4 regions of the Aliivibrio sp. SR45-2 genome follow, and region 4 is predicted to be linked to each of the others. Evidence: predicted binding sites of a transcription regulator. Region 4 holds the regulator's gene; each other region holds the start of a gene.

Region 1 (3,566 bases), on a different contig from region 4:
GTGTGATAACTTAGGCACTTTTTTATTGAGGGGATTGTAACTTAATCTCTTTCACTGAATGATGGAAAAGTAATCACTTTTATTCTGCTACACAAACAAGGAAGTAATGATGCCGCACTTAGTTATGGAATATTCAAATTCAGCAGACGAGCGATTAAATATGCAGGGCTTGTTAGAAGACTTACATCAAGTGGCGATAGATTCGGAACTGTTTTCTGTTGATGATGTTAAATCAAGGGCGATTCGAGTGCATTCATGGTTAGTTGGCGATAAAGGAAACAGTGTGGACTTTATTCACATTACCATCGAGTTACTGTCAGGCAGAACCACTGAGCAAAAAAGAGAACTCAGTCGAGCATTAATGGATGTACTAGCAGAACAGGCGAGCCATATTGATAGCCTCACGATTAATGTGCGTGATATGGAAAAAGAAAGCTTTCAAAAAGTGGGTCAATAAGTACGGCTGCGAGACAAAGCCCCTGCGTATTTTTTAATGTTTGATTTTACATTGAGCATTAGGAAATTGAATAATATCGGCGGCTTGATGCTCATCCATGGGTTTATTTAGGCAATTGGCAAAACGAACAAATTGCTTACCGAGTTCGTGTCCTAATAATATATTGATATGGTTAGGGTTATTGCCTCTTTTTATGACACGTTCTATATGACTTTGTTGAGCCAGTAATGGTCCTTGATGCTCTTCTGGAAGGCTTCCAATAAACTCCATACTTAATTGGTGGCGTAATGCCTCTAATTGTTCCGGATCCTTTTCTGCTAATGCTTTAAGTTCGTCAAATGAAGGTAAGACGGTTTGATAATAAGAATTAGGCATTGGCTGACTCCTTGTCTTTTTATAACAATACATTCAGCTTAGTCGGCTTTTTGATATTTGGAAAAGTGGGATGAGGGATATTTAAGGCATGTGTCTTTTTTGAGATGAAAGGTCAGGATTCAGGGCGCTTGCTTTTGACTTTAGCTCCTTCCCCTTACTAAGGGGGAGGTTGGGAGGGGGTCAGAACTTACAGCGCATAGATCAAGTTAACTATGAACTCAATTCAACCTTTATCGTAGTAACCCCTCCCTAATCCTCCCCTTATTAAGGGGAGGGGATTGTTTATTATTCGCTGTAACCACAACGATCCCCCTGAATCCAGCAAGGGAGCTTGCGACCGATCTGAAACTTGAATTCTCTTAAAATAAAAAACCGCAGATGCTCTCACATCCACGGTTCAAATTTACGTCACAGGAACTAGGCCCATAGGACCGATCTTCCCGCTTTTAATTAAAGAATAAAATCTCTAACTTCTTTGTCTTTACGCTCTAGGTAATGAATCGACTTAATGCGACGAATGGTACGACAACGACCACGGATAAGCAGCGTCTCAGTTGTCGCAATATTACCTTGGCGAGTAATGCCTTCTAGCAAATCACCTTTCGTGATCCCAGTTGCTGCAAATACAACATCATCGCTACGAGCCATGTCTGTCATTTTTAAGATAACGTTCGCTTCTACGCCCATTTCTTTGCAGCGCTTGAGTTCTTCTTCACCATAAGCTCGGTTTTCTTCTGTATCGCCTTTCACTTCGTGACGAGGAAGAAGACGAGCTTGCATGTCGCCATCTAATGCGCGGATAGCGGCAGCAGAAATTACCCCTTCAGGTGCTCCGCCGATACAGTACATTACGTCAACTTCACTGTCTGGCATACACGTTAGGATTGAAGCCGCAACATCGCCATCAGGCACAGCAAATACACGAACGCCCATTTTTTGCATTTTCGCGATCATGACATCATGACGAGGTTTAGCAAGTGTGGTTACAACTAGTGTATCCAGTGTTTTGCCTAATGCTTTAGCGACATTCTCTAAGTTTTCTTCGAGAGAAAGGTTAAGGTCGATTGCACCTTTAGCACCAGGACCAACAACTAATTTTTCCATATACATATCAGGCGCTTTTAAGAAACTGCCTTTTTCGCCAGCAGCAAGTACAGCAAGTGCATTGGATTGCCCCATTGCTGTCATGCGAGTTCCTTCAATTGGGTCAACTGCGATATCTACGGCATCACCACCGGTACCGACGGTCTCGCCGATATATAGCATCGGTGCATCATCGATCTCACCTTCACCAATAACAATCTCACCACTGATGTCAGTTTTGTTCAGAAGAGTACGCATTACTTCAACAGCAGCGCCATCGGCAGCGTTTTTATCACCACGGCCAAGCCATTTGTAACCAGCCAGTGCGGCACCTTCAGTAACTCGAGAAAAAGCCATTGCTAGATCGCGTTTCATATTTGCTCCGAATAATCGATGAATGGATAAAAATCGCGAAGATTTTATCACAACAAAAAAGGAAACGTTTGCTTTTTAGGTGAAAGAGTTATTTTTGATGAAATTTAAAGAAGATAATGGGACTAAAAATCATGTGGTTGAACTCAAATAATCAGGCTAAATTTCTAGTTTTAGTATGAGGTTCGTTTTAATCTTAAGAAATAAGGTCAGATGTTGGTTAAAACTGTCTTTTTTTTGTTCATATAATGCAATTTAATGAATAACACTATGGCAGAATTGCAATTGCTGAGTAGAATAGAAAACAAGTTTCGCAGGGAATCAATAATGCCCCTGCATTTCAATTAGAATTACAGTTAAGGTGGCAGGAATGTCTTTAGAAATATTAGAACAACTAGAAGCTAAAGTTCAGATGGCAGTAGATACAATCGCACTGCTACAAATGGAAGTTGAAGAATTAAAAGAAACGAACGCAGAGCTAACTCAAAATCTTGAGCAAGCAAATAACGGTCGTTCTGAAGTTGAGCAAGAAGCTCAGAAAGCACGTGATGAACAAGCTAGTTTTGAAGCTCGCATCCGTGGTTTATTAGGTAAGATGGAAGAAGTAGAGTAATAGAGCAGGGACGAGGACGCTTCGCTCGAGGAGTGAGGAAGAGCTGAGTTCTGTGAATTATTTGAAACCGTAGGTGTGAAAGCACCTGCGGTTTTTTTTTGATGCTAGAAACTATACGCTTCGCTAACTAGAGACTATAAAAGCAAAAAGCGAGGGTTCAGCTCTCAGGTTTCAGGAAGATATGAGGTAGTGCTTTGGCTTTTAGCTCCTCCCCTTTATCACAGTTGTTACTTGGTTGTGAGTATCAATATAAGGGGAGGTTGGGAGGGGTTGTCAATGATGAAGTTGAGTTTATCCGCATAACATGAACATGGCATAACCAACCCCCTCTAACTCCCCCTTGGATTGACTATGCAGATCTCATTGCAATGGCGATAAAGGGGGAGAACCATTCTTTGTCGCTGTAACTACAACGATCACCTCTGAATTCTGCTCTATTCTTCCTCACCCATCTCTTCTAACGGCTCTTGAGAAATGATAATTCCTGTTGAATCAGCATAAAGGTAGTCTTCAGGTAGAAAGGTAACGCTACCAAAATTGACGGCAACATCTATTTCACCGACATTTTTCTTTGCTGCACCCACAGGAATAGAAGCAAGCGCTTGAATGCCTAATTCTATTTCTTCTAGATAATCGACTTCACGTACACAGCCATAAACGATCAAT
Region 2 (3,566 bases), on a different contig from region 4:
GCGTAAATCCAGTTCAACAGCGTGGCCAGCAAGGAATCGACCCAGTAATTTGTTTGCGTTACCACGACCAGTATGAATGTCACAACCAGAATGGCCGCCTTTTAGGCCTTTTAGTGTAATTTGACGAGTAACATAGCCAGCAGGCAGTGCTTCACGTTCGATCATTAATTTGATAGCACCATCAGCACCACCAGCACAACCCATGTAGATTTCACCTTCTTGTTCTGAATCGGTATTAAGAAGAATGTCACCTTCTAACCAACCGGCTTCTAGACCAAAGGCACCAGTCATGCCTGCTTCTTCATCAATGGTTAATAATACTTCTAATGGGCCATGCTTCAATTCTTTTGAGGCTAAAACAGCAAGACATGAAGCCATGCCCATACCATTGTCGGCACCCAGTGTTGTGCCTTTTGCTGTAACCCACTCACCATCTATATATGGAAGGATTGGATCGTTAGTAAAATCATGGTCAGTATCTTCATTCTTTTGTGGAACCATATCAATATGGGCTTGAAGTACAACACCCTTGCGATCTTCCATTCCCGGCGTTGCCGCTTTTTTGATGAATACATTACCGGTAGGATCGCGGCGAACATCAAGACCTTCGCTTGTTGCCCAATCAATAATATATTGAGCTAATGCATCTTCATGTTTAGATGGGTGGGGGATAGAACAAATTTTATCGAAAAATTGCCAAATAGGTTGTGGTGTTAGTTGACTGATCTCAGACACAAGTATCTCCTTTTGAAAACAGTGAATAGCAAATTAATGCGCTGTCTTTTTGGGTAATTGATTATCAATACAAATAAGTATACCCCTCAAATTAGCTAATTACTCTGTTTGATATCGTAAATTTATTGAATCTTCTTTACTAGGATTAAGGAAAAAATACAGACACATAAATAGCAAACGTTTCCGTTCTTTAGTTACGTAATATTTCGATTGATTGACTATTTAATGTGTTTTATGTGATCCACTTCAAATTTTTGTTGTAATAAAGTTTCAGTGAGAGTATAGTTTACTCATCTGCTAGAGAGTCTTCAGATACTGTAAATGCTCATAGGATGAGTCCGATTTATCGCCTCCAAGGAACCGAGATCAATTTTATTGTTTTTAACTATCAATTGATAAGGTGATATTATGTACTGCATAAGCTCTTCTAAATTCTGGAATCAACGCTCTGTATACACAAGTCAATTTGTATACCCAATGAGCTTTGGTTACTAATAAAACTTCGGTTTTATACGTTAAAGTTATACCCCTATAATTGGAATTCTAATTTACCCGCTTGGGTTATATTACATTCTCCGCCATCCAAAATATTTGGGTGGCGTTTTTTTTGCCTAAACATTCTCCTCTATGTATCCAACCTCTTAATAAATATTATCTTTTTCTATTAGAGCATCCACTTTATTTACTATTAACACAGTAAAAGATAAATAATCGCTAGAAATTCCCATAATACCTCTTTATAATTCTCAGCCAATCGATTACGCAAACGTTTAATCTGTATAAAGCAGACTAGGAATGAGCCCCAATGCTTGAAAAACTATTTCAACTTAAAGCTAATGGTACGAACGTTCGTACTGAAATTATTGCCGGGTTAACCACCTTCTTAACAATGGCTTATGTTATTTTTGTGAATCCAGCAATCTTGGCTGATGCAGGAATGGATAAAGGCGCTGTTTTTGTTGCAACGTGTATTGCTGCTGCAATAGGGTGTTTTATCATGGGATTTGTTGCTAACTTCCCAATAGCTCAAGCTCCAGGTATGGGGTTGAATGCGTTCTTTACCTACACTGTTGTATTGGGAATGGGTCATACATGGCAAGTAGCGCTCGCTGCTGTATTCATGTCAGGTGTGTTATTTATTCTTCTAAGTTTATGTAAAATAAGAGAGTTGATTATTAATTCGATTCCTCTTTCTTTACGCACTGGTATTTCGGCGGGTATTGGTTTATTTCTGGCTTTCATCGCTCTAAAGAATTCAGGCATAGTTGTCGATAATCCGGCAACTTTATTGTCTATTGGTCATATTAATAGCTTTCCTGCAGCGATGGGGGCATTGGCTTTATTTTTAACCATTGCTTTAGTTCATCGTGGCTACAAAGCGGCTGTTATGATCGCTATTTTAGCTGTTACTGGACTTGCCTTGCTCTTTGGTGAAGTTCAATATGCTGGCATTATGTCAATGCCACCAAGTCTTGCACCTACATTTTTACAACTCGATTTTTCAGGTGCTTTTGATATTGGTATGCTAAGCGTTGTTTTTGCTTTCTTATTCGTTGATTTGTTTGATACTGCCGGTACGTTAGTTGGTGTATCTCAAAAGGCAGGGATCATGGATAAAGATGGCAATATTCCTCGTCTAAATAGAGCTTTGCTTGCGGATTCAACGGCGACATCTGTAGGGGCTTTATTAGGTACATCAAACACAACATCATACATTGAAAGTGTTGCAGGTGTAGCAGCCGGTGGTCGAACTGGTTTGACGGCTGTTGTTGTTGGCATTCTGTTTTTATTGGCTTTATTCTTTGCTCCATTAGCTGGGATGGTTCCTGCTTATGCAACGGCCGGTGCGTTGTTTTATGTCGCAATTTTAATGATGTCGGGTCTTGTGAGTATTGATTGGAGAGATCTTACTGAAGCGGCGCCAGTTGTTGTGGTATGCTTGCTAATGCCTTTAACCTTCTCTATTGCTGATGGTATTTCATTAGGCTTTATCTCTTATGCAGCGATTAAGTTGTTAAGTGGTAAAGGTCGCGATGTTCATATCAGCGTTTGGGTTCTTGCTGCACTATTCACGCTGAAATTTATTTTTACGGCATAGTTGTTGTTAACTGTGCCACTGAGAGGTTTTGTCTATTATGGCTAATAAATTTGTAATAACTTGGGATAACATGCAGATGTATACTCGTCAGCTTGCTGAACAGTTACTTCCTGCTGAACAATGGAAAGGTATTTTGGCTGTGAGCCGTGGTGGACTTGTTCCTGCGGCAATTCTAGCTCGTGAATTAAACATTCGTTATGTTGATACCGTATGTATTTCAAGTTATGACCACGATCATCAGCGTGATATGACGGTTGTTAAAGCGATGGAAGGTGATGGTGAAGGTTTCATCATCATTGATGATTTAGTTGATAGTGGTGACACTGCGGTTAAATTGCGTCAAATGTACCCTAAAGGTAAATTAGTCACTGTATGTGCAAAACCTGCAGGCATTGATTTAGTTGATGCGTATGTTGTCGATATTCCACAAGATACGTGGATCGAGCAACCATGGGACATGGCTGTAACGTACGTAGATCCTATTTGTAAAAAATAAGCTTACGTTATAACCAATAGAAAATGACTCTTTTAAGGGTCATTTTTTTTGTTTGTTATTTATCGATATTAATTAAATTCAAGAGTAAGTTGATTACCCTATTTATAGGCTTTCAGTATATAGTAGGCCTAATTACTTTATGTATATCGGTGTTTGATATGACCCAGCCTGAAAGCGAAAATCTCTCTGTTAAGTTGTTTAAAACCAATAAGCAAGCTTTAGAAACCTCTTGCCTTG
Region 3 (3,566 bases), on a different contig from region 4:
TTCTGTAATGACATCAGCGTTATTGCCAAACAACAGTTTTTGAACAGCTAGGCCGTATTCTGCAGTACCTTGGATGGTTAAATATGACTTTGTTTTTTCAGTATCAAGCAATACAGCTTCTGCTTTTTTTACTGTTTTCAATACTGGAGTCTGACCCGCTTCGTTCTTATAAATACCAACACCTAAGTTGATTTTTTCAGCACGAGGGTCATTTTTAAATTCATCAGTTAGGCCAAGAATTGGATCAGCTGGAGCGGCAGAGATTTTTTCAAACATAGTCATCATCCATGGTGAGATTAAAATAAAAAGTTTAAGAACGGTTTAGTTATTTATACCCGTTTACCTTGTAAGTTTGCAACGATTAGATAACGAAAAAAGTGATTTTTAATCGTAAAAAGGAAAAAGAGAGGCAGAATGGTAATAAATGACAACAGAACGGCATTTAAATACCGTTCTGCTGAATGAAAGAAAGGTTAGTAATTGATTTTAATTTTGTTTGACGCTGCGATAGCATCTTCAATTGCCGACTCAAGATTGTCTCTGCGTGTTATGGCGACCCCTAAGCGACGACGCCCATCAATTTCAGGTTTACCAAATAATTTTATTTGAGTTTGTGGTTGGCTCAATGCCTCTGCCAGTCCATAAAAACGAATATTTGTAGAGGTACCTTGGCCTAAGATCACAGAAGAAGCAGAAGGACCATATTGAACGATGTTATTGATGGGCATTCCCGTAAACGCACGAACATGCAGAGCAAATTCAGACATTTCTTGAGAGATTAACGTTACTAATCCAGTATCGTGTGGGCGAGGTGAGACTTCATTGAAATAAATATCATCGCCTTTAATGAAGAGCTCTACACCAAATAAACCATAACCGCCTAATGCGTTAACGACTTTTTCTGCCGCGTCTTGTGCTTGTTGTAATGCCGCTTCCGTCATTACTTGAGGTTGCCAAGACTCGCGGTAATCACCATCTTCTTGGCGATGACCGATAGGATCACAGAAATGAATGCCATCAACCGCACGGATAGTTAACAGTGAAATTTCGTAATCAAAATCCACAAAACCTTCAACAATAACGCGACCTGCTCCCGTTCGTCCGCCATCTTGCGCGTAGTCCCATGAGGTTTTAATATCATCCTCGGTCTTGATAACGCTTTGTCCTTTGCCTGATGAACTCATTACCGGCTTAATTACACACGGCATACCTACAAATTTAACGGCGTCGACCAGTTCTTCATAGCTGTCTACAAAACGATAAGGAGACGTCGGTAATTTTAATTCTTCAGCGGCTAATCGACGAATGCCTTCACGGTTCATGGTCAATTTAGTCGCGTTAGCGGTTGGAACAACGTTAAGGCCTCGTTTTTCTAATTCAACGAGTTTGTCTGTGGCAATGGCTTCAATTTCAGGCACGACATAATCTGGTTTTTCTTTTTCAATGACTTCTTGAAGTGCATCAGCATCTAACATATCAATGGCATAGCTACGGTGTGCGACTTGCATTGCTGGGGCATTTAAATAGCGATCAACCGCAATAACTTCCAAACCAAGGCGTTGGCATTCAATAGCCACTTCTTTGCCTAATTCACCGGAACCAAGCAATAATACTTTTGTAGCTGAAGACGATAGAGCAGTACCAAACATAATGAATTCTCATGATAGATAGTGAAATATGCCGCTATCATACTAAAATTAGATAGATACGCAAACGATTGCTTTTGATTTTTTATGGGTCTTTTATGCATCAATGTGGAAGAGAGCTCACACTACTGATTTGTTTATTGATACTGTGAATACCTTGGGTTGTATTCACTACCTCTACTGGTATGCTATTTTTTTTATATTAGCAGCAGTACTTCATTATGGATGTTCAAACCACTTATGTGCCTCACTCAGGACCTGTACAGCAATGGGCTTTTTATGGACTTTTAGAAAATAAGAAATTTGTTGTAAGCGATTGTATTGATATTAAAGATACGCCAAATGGCTTAGGTAATCCGGTATGGTTAGCGCAACAGAAAGTGGCCAAAGATAACGCGCCAGTGGTGGATCTTTTATTAAAGAAAGGGGCAATATTTGTGGGTAAAACTCAAATGGATGAGTTTGGTTTTGGACTTCATGGTAATAACCCACATTACGCTGCGATTAAAAATCCAAACAGTGAAGGGCGATTAATTGGTGGATCATCTTGCGGAGCCATTGCGGCGGTCGCGAATGGCTTGGCTGATATCGGCTTAGGCACGGATTTAAGTGGTGGAATACGAGTCCCTGCGGTATACGCTGGTTTATATGGTTTTAAATCGTCTTCTTGTGCCGCTAATATGAAGGGGGTTTATTGCATTGCAAAAGAAGAAACCTCTTTAGGCTGGGTTGCGAAGAGTTTGTCGGACATTAGAAAAGTCGCAACGACATTAACTCCGATGTCTCCATTAATGACGGTCGATCGTATTGTCGTGCTAGACAGCTTGTTTCTTGATGTTCCAGAAGAAGCAAAGGCAAAACTAGAACAATTACTTGAGGCATCCCCTTATAAAGTCGTTCGTAGTAAAGCGATCAGTAAAATAATAACCATGAAAGCTGCCGAAAGTTTTAAAGTCATTACCGCGACAAGAGGGCTACGTAACATAGAACCGTGGGTTGAAAAAAACCACCCAATGCTCAGTAATGAAATTAAAATGCAACTTAAATGGTTATCTTCATTAAAGTACAAAGATGAGCGAATTGCCCTAGAGCAAAGGGATCTTGTTAAATCGGTTTTAGAGTCACTTTTAGATGAAAAAACACTGTTGCTACTGCCAACGACCGCTAACATTGCCCCACCAGAAACGGCAACGGATGAGCAGTTATACAAACTTAACTCATTGATATTAAAATACACATCACTAGCCAGTTTAGCTGATTTACCTCAATTGCATCTTCCGTGGTTTACTGTGAATAATTCACCTTGGGGAGTGTCATTAATCGGTAAAAAAGGAATGGATAGACAATTAATTGATGCGGCTATTCGATGGAAAGGGAACCAATAAACAGAGATAAAAATAGAGGAGGCTGATGCATCCTCTATTTTTTTAAGTCAAAATCTATAAAGACACGTATTCTAATATCATGTTTGGACTCAGATCTTTAAGAGTACAGGTCGTAATCGCTAAATGACTGATTGCCCCTTTGTGATCTTCAACCAATGCCGCTTTTTTGATTTCAGACAAGGCTTCGCGAGACATATTCGCGTGAACTAATGCCACTTGAAGTGGGGGTAAACTCGGGTTAAATGCTGCGTTTTCCGCGTACATACCGTGGTAGATATTACCGTTATTCATTTCTAAAGCGACACCACTAAAGTTTTTTGAATAAGGGGCGTGGCTACGATTTGCAGCATCGAATGCTTGCATTAGTAATGGAGATGTCGATTCAAAGCTCAGTTGATGTGATGTTGTGGCTAACAAACCACCTTCAACACCTAAGTCTTTAGGACCAAACGATTCTGGTAAATACGCTTGCAGAGATTTTTCATCACGTTCTGGTAATTGCACCATTAATGAATCGGCCGTTGTTAGCTCATTC
Region 4 (3,566 bases):
AATATTTAGTTACCACGGGGAAACCACGTTTTTTATAAACGTAAGGTTCAAAACCTTGGTCTTTAAATAAATTAATAGTGTTATCGCTTGCTCGCAAATGCAGTCTGTCCTGAACAACAAGTGCAAACATTGTGTCATCAATAAAAACACCAAAGCCGCCAAACATGGAGCGTGAAGTGATTTTTCCTAGAGAGGAAAGTAATCGAAGTGAATCTTTTAGTATTGGTTTATCCATTGCAATAATTCTCGGTTAGTAAGTCTATGTCACTAAACAACTGAGCCCGAGGAAATAGTAGCAAGTTCAAAACCACACATTGTTATTTCTAAGTAAAAATTAACAATGTGCAGATATAAATACCTGCCATCGGCAACCCCGCTACCTTATATAAATACGTAGGCCGGAAGCTTTGCGTCCTGAGCTTTCGCACAGTTTGCCCTGTTCGTGACAGTTAAGATGATATAGTAATCAATAAGATGAAATGTTGTCCACTTGTAAGTTATGTGACATTGGTTCAGAAAATAGGAATGATTTTCTGTTATGCCAGTTCAAGTTTTAAATAAATAAATATTTTTTCACTTGCATATTTATGATTAATGCATCACTCATTGTTACAACTTATGGACACTTTTCCGAGTTACCACTTCTGGATGCATTTCAAAAATGCGTCTTTCATGGTGCTTATCTTTAATTCGTTCCAACAATATTTCAACGGCTGTCTTACCAACGCGACGTTTAGGTTGGTGAATCGTCGTCAATGGTGGAGAGAAATATGCAGAAAGTTCAATATTATCGTAACCAATGATTGAGATATCTTCAGGTACACGTAAGCCAGTTTGTTGAATTTTGCTGATAGCCGCTAATGCCATAATGTCGTTAAAACAAAATAATGCAGTTGGTTTATCTTCCATCTGTAGCATTTTTTCAACAGATTTAGAGGCAGAAGAACACTCGAAATCACCTTCAAATATCCAATCTGGATTTGACGTTAAATTTGCTTCAGATAAAGCTCTGTAGAAACCATGAATTCGTTCTTTACAGGTTGCTTTATCAAGCTGACCGGTAACACAGCCAATTTTTGTGTGTCCATTTTCAATCAGGTGTTTTGTTGCTAAATAACCACCTTCTTCAGAATTATCAATAATTTTGTCGGTATGAGGGCTATCTGGACCCCAGTCCATGATTACCATTGGTAATTCTGTGTTTTTTTCAAGTTGTGCTAATAACTGTTCATTTAGATCAGAACACATAACTAATAAGCCATCGACACGTTTTTCTGCCAGCATACGAAGGTAGTGCTTTTGTTTATCTAGATCACCTTCGGTATTACACATAAATAATGTGTAACCTTGCTTGTAACAGTAGTTCTCAACACCGTGCATCATTTCGGCAAAAAATGGATTAAAAGACTGGGTAACTAGCATGCCGATAGTTCGAGTTGTGTTGCACTTTAAACTACGAGCAACGGCACTCGGTGCATAGTTTAGTTCTTCAACGGCTTCCCATACTCGTTTTTGAGTTGCTTCTGCAACAAATCGAGTTTTGTTAATTACATGAGAAACGGTGGTTGTCGAAACAGAAGCAAGTTTCGCAACGTCTTTAATGGTAGCCATATTAAAAGCCTTAATTTATTAAGGGGCTATTTATGTTCCAACAATAGTGTCAAAGTCTCTCTTTATTTTTTAATAAAGATTGTTGGAAGGTAAATAGGCCCTGTGAGTATATTACCAATAGTAGATTAGAGAATAATCTAGGTGGTATAAATGAAAAAAACCGCGATAAATGCGGTTTTCATTGATATTCAAATTTTATCGTTTGCGTTCACATTTTATCTATAAAGCGTAGCGCAAACAATTGCTGATTTAATAAATTTTAATAGTCGTTTTGATATATATCACACTATTGTTAACTTATCTTACCAGTTGTACATGCTTTTGTTATTCGCCCGCTAGGAATTTCACATCCAATTCTAAGAACGTAACAAGGAAGTGAGTAACGGTAGCATAGAAGCCAAATGTATCTCGTTCAGAACAAAGTTGGTTAAAACGTGGCGCCCAAGATAATAACTGCTCGTTAATAAATTGCAGTTGTGCGGCCATGAATTGCTCGAATTCTGGTTCCGTTGTTTGCTGATTCGTCATGACAATTAGATTGCCTAAGAAATCTAACTCAATAGCAATGTGATCTGCAGGTTCATTGAATTCAGCTTTTTGAGTGATGTTGTATTTTTCTAATAAATCACGCATATCTTGTGCCGGTTTCGCATTAAGAAGGCGTGATTTATCTAAATACATTGAAGCATAAGGAAGCGCACTGTTCTTATCAGAGCCTAAGAACGCTTCACAGAAGTCAGCCGATAGTTCAAGCTGTGCATCTTCGCGTGTTTGTAATTCATTCAATTTTGTTACAATCGAAGAAATAGAGTCGGTTAGCTCTGGAGTTTCAGAAAGGTTCGTTAAAAAGGTACGAATCTCAAAACTGTTATACTGCTCTAATTGCTCTTTAGTTAGCTCGTGTGCAAATAGGCTAGATAACCACCAATAAATTTCAGCACGTTGTTCATTAAATGCATTTAGTTCGTTCATGTAAAATAAGCTCCAAAAAATTGACTAAATAATTGTACGGCATAAGTGTGAAAAGGAATAGCACCTATCATTAACAGGGTGTATAAAGATATTAGCAAAGATTAATACGCGACAAGATTTGTTCTGAATCAAATAATATACAGAAATATCAATTGAGAATTGGCATTATTACAATATATGAATAGAATGTAATAAGAACCATCCTAATAACCATAAAAAAAAGAGAAAATTATGAGCTATCACATTTTAGTTGTTGAAGACGAAGTGGTAACTCGCTCTAAGCTTGTAGGCTATTTTGAAGCCGAGGGATATCAAGTGAGCGAGGCTGAAACGGGCGCAGAAATGCGAACTGTTTTGGCTGAACAAAAAGTTGATTTAATTATGCTTGATATAAACCTACCAGGAGAGGATGGTTTATTATTGGCGCGTGAATTACGCAGCCAGTCTAATATTGGTATTATTTTAGTTACAGGACGAACTGATAGTATTGACCGCATCGTAGGTTTAGAGATGGGTGCGGATGATTACGTAACAAAACCTGTGGAGTTACGTGAGCTTTTAGTCCGAGTTAAAAATCTATTTTGGCGTATGTCATTAGCAAATGAACCCGTAGAATTAGATGAATCAAATTTAATTCGTTTCGGGGAATGGACGTTTGATATTCAACGTCGTGCTTTATCGAACAATGGTGAGCCAGTTAAGTTAACGAAAGCCGAATATGAGCTATTAGTTGCTTTGTCGTCTTATCCGAACACGGTATTATCACGTGAACGTATTTTAAATATGATCAGCCACCGTGTTGATGCGCCAAATGACAGAACGATTGACGTTTTGATCAGGCGAATGCGTGCCAAAATGGAAGTGGATCCAAAAAATCCTCAAATATTTGTTACTGTTCATGGTGAAGGGTACATGTTTGCTGGTGATTGATTTTAGTTTAATCATCGATAAAAAAGATAATGTTAAAGCCGCTCTTATTTGAG

What was found. Region 4 encodes PurR, which represses purine synthesis genes. Its sites were predicted from a motif close to TNANGNAAACGTTTNCNTNA; they were not measured.
Region 1: the regulator PurR is predicted to act here: its motif matches at 2,347-2,366, upstream of glpX (class II fructose-bisphosphatase).
Region 2: the regulator PurR is predicted to act here: its motif matches at 1,494-1,513, upstream of AACV33_RS15960 (NCS2 family permease).
Region 3: the regulator PurR is predicted to act here: its motif matches at 1,706-1,725, upstream of purT (formate-dependent phosphoribosylglycinamide formyltransferase).

What each region holds. Positions count from the first base shown of each region.
Region 1 is NZ_CAWPRC010000162.1:17,025-20,590, forward strand. Features, by position in the region: gene AACV33_RS13625 (5-carboxymethyl-2-hydroxymuconate Delta-isomerase) at 110-457, shown strand; gene AACV33_RS13630 (DUF3135 domain-containing protein) at 491-832, opposite strand; gene glpX (class II fructose-bisphosphatase) at 1,283-2,290, opposite strand; gene zapB (cell division protein ZapB) at 2,658-2,900, shown strand; gene rraA (ribonuclease E activity regulator RraA) at 3,335-3,566, opposite strand, start outside.
Region 2 is NZ_CAWPRC010000172.1:183,294-186,859, forward strand. Features, by position in the region: gene AACV33_RS15955 (aminoacyl-histidine dipeptidase) at 1-735, opposite strand, end outside; gene AACV33_RS15960 (NCS2 family permease) at 1,541-2,833, shown strand; gene gpt (xanthine phosphoribosyltransferase) at 2,871-3,329, shown strand; gene frsA (esterase FrsA) at 3,488-3,566, shown strand, end outside.
Region 3 is NZ_CAWPRC010000145.1:11,240-14,805, forward strand. Features, by position in the region: gene AACV33_RS07725 (amino acid aminotransferase) at 1-276, opposite strand, end outside; gene purT (formate-dependent phosphoribosylglycinamide formyltransferase) at 474-1,649, opposite strand; gene AACV33_RS07735 (amidase family protein) at 1,868-3,031, shown strand; gene cdd (cytidine deaminase) at 3,086-3,566, opposite strand, start outside.
Region 4 is NZ_CAWPRC010000156.1:6,798-10,363, forward strand. Features, by position in the region: gene AACV33_RS11380 (TfoX/Sxy family DNA transformation protein) at 1-235, opposite strand, end outside; cyclic di-GMP riboswitch class I at 364-446, opposite strand; gene purR (HTH-type transcriptional repressor PurR) at 610-1,611, opposite strand; gene torD (molecular chaperone TorD) at 1,936-2,583, opposite strand; gene torR (two-component system response regulator TorR) at 2,815-3,513, shown strand.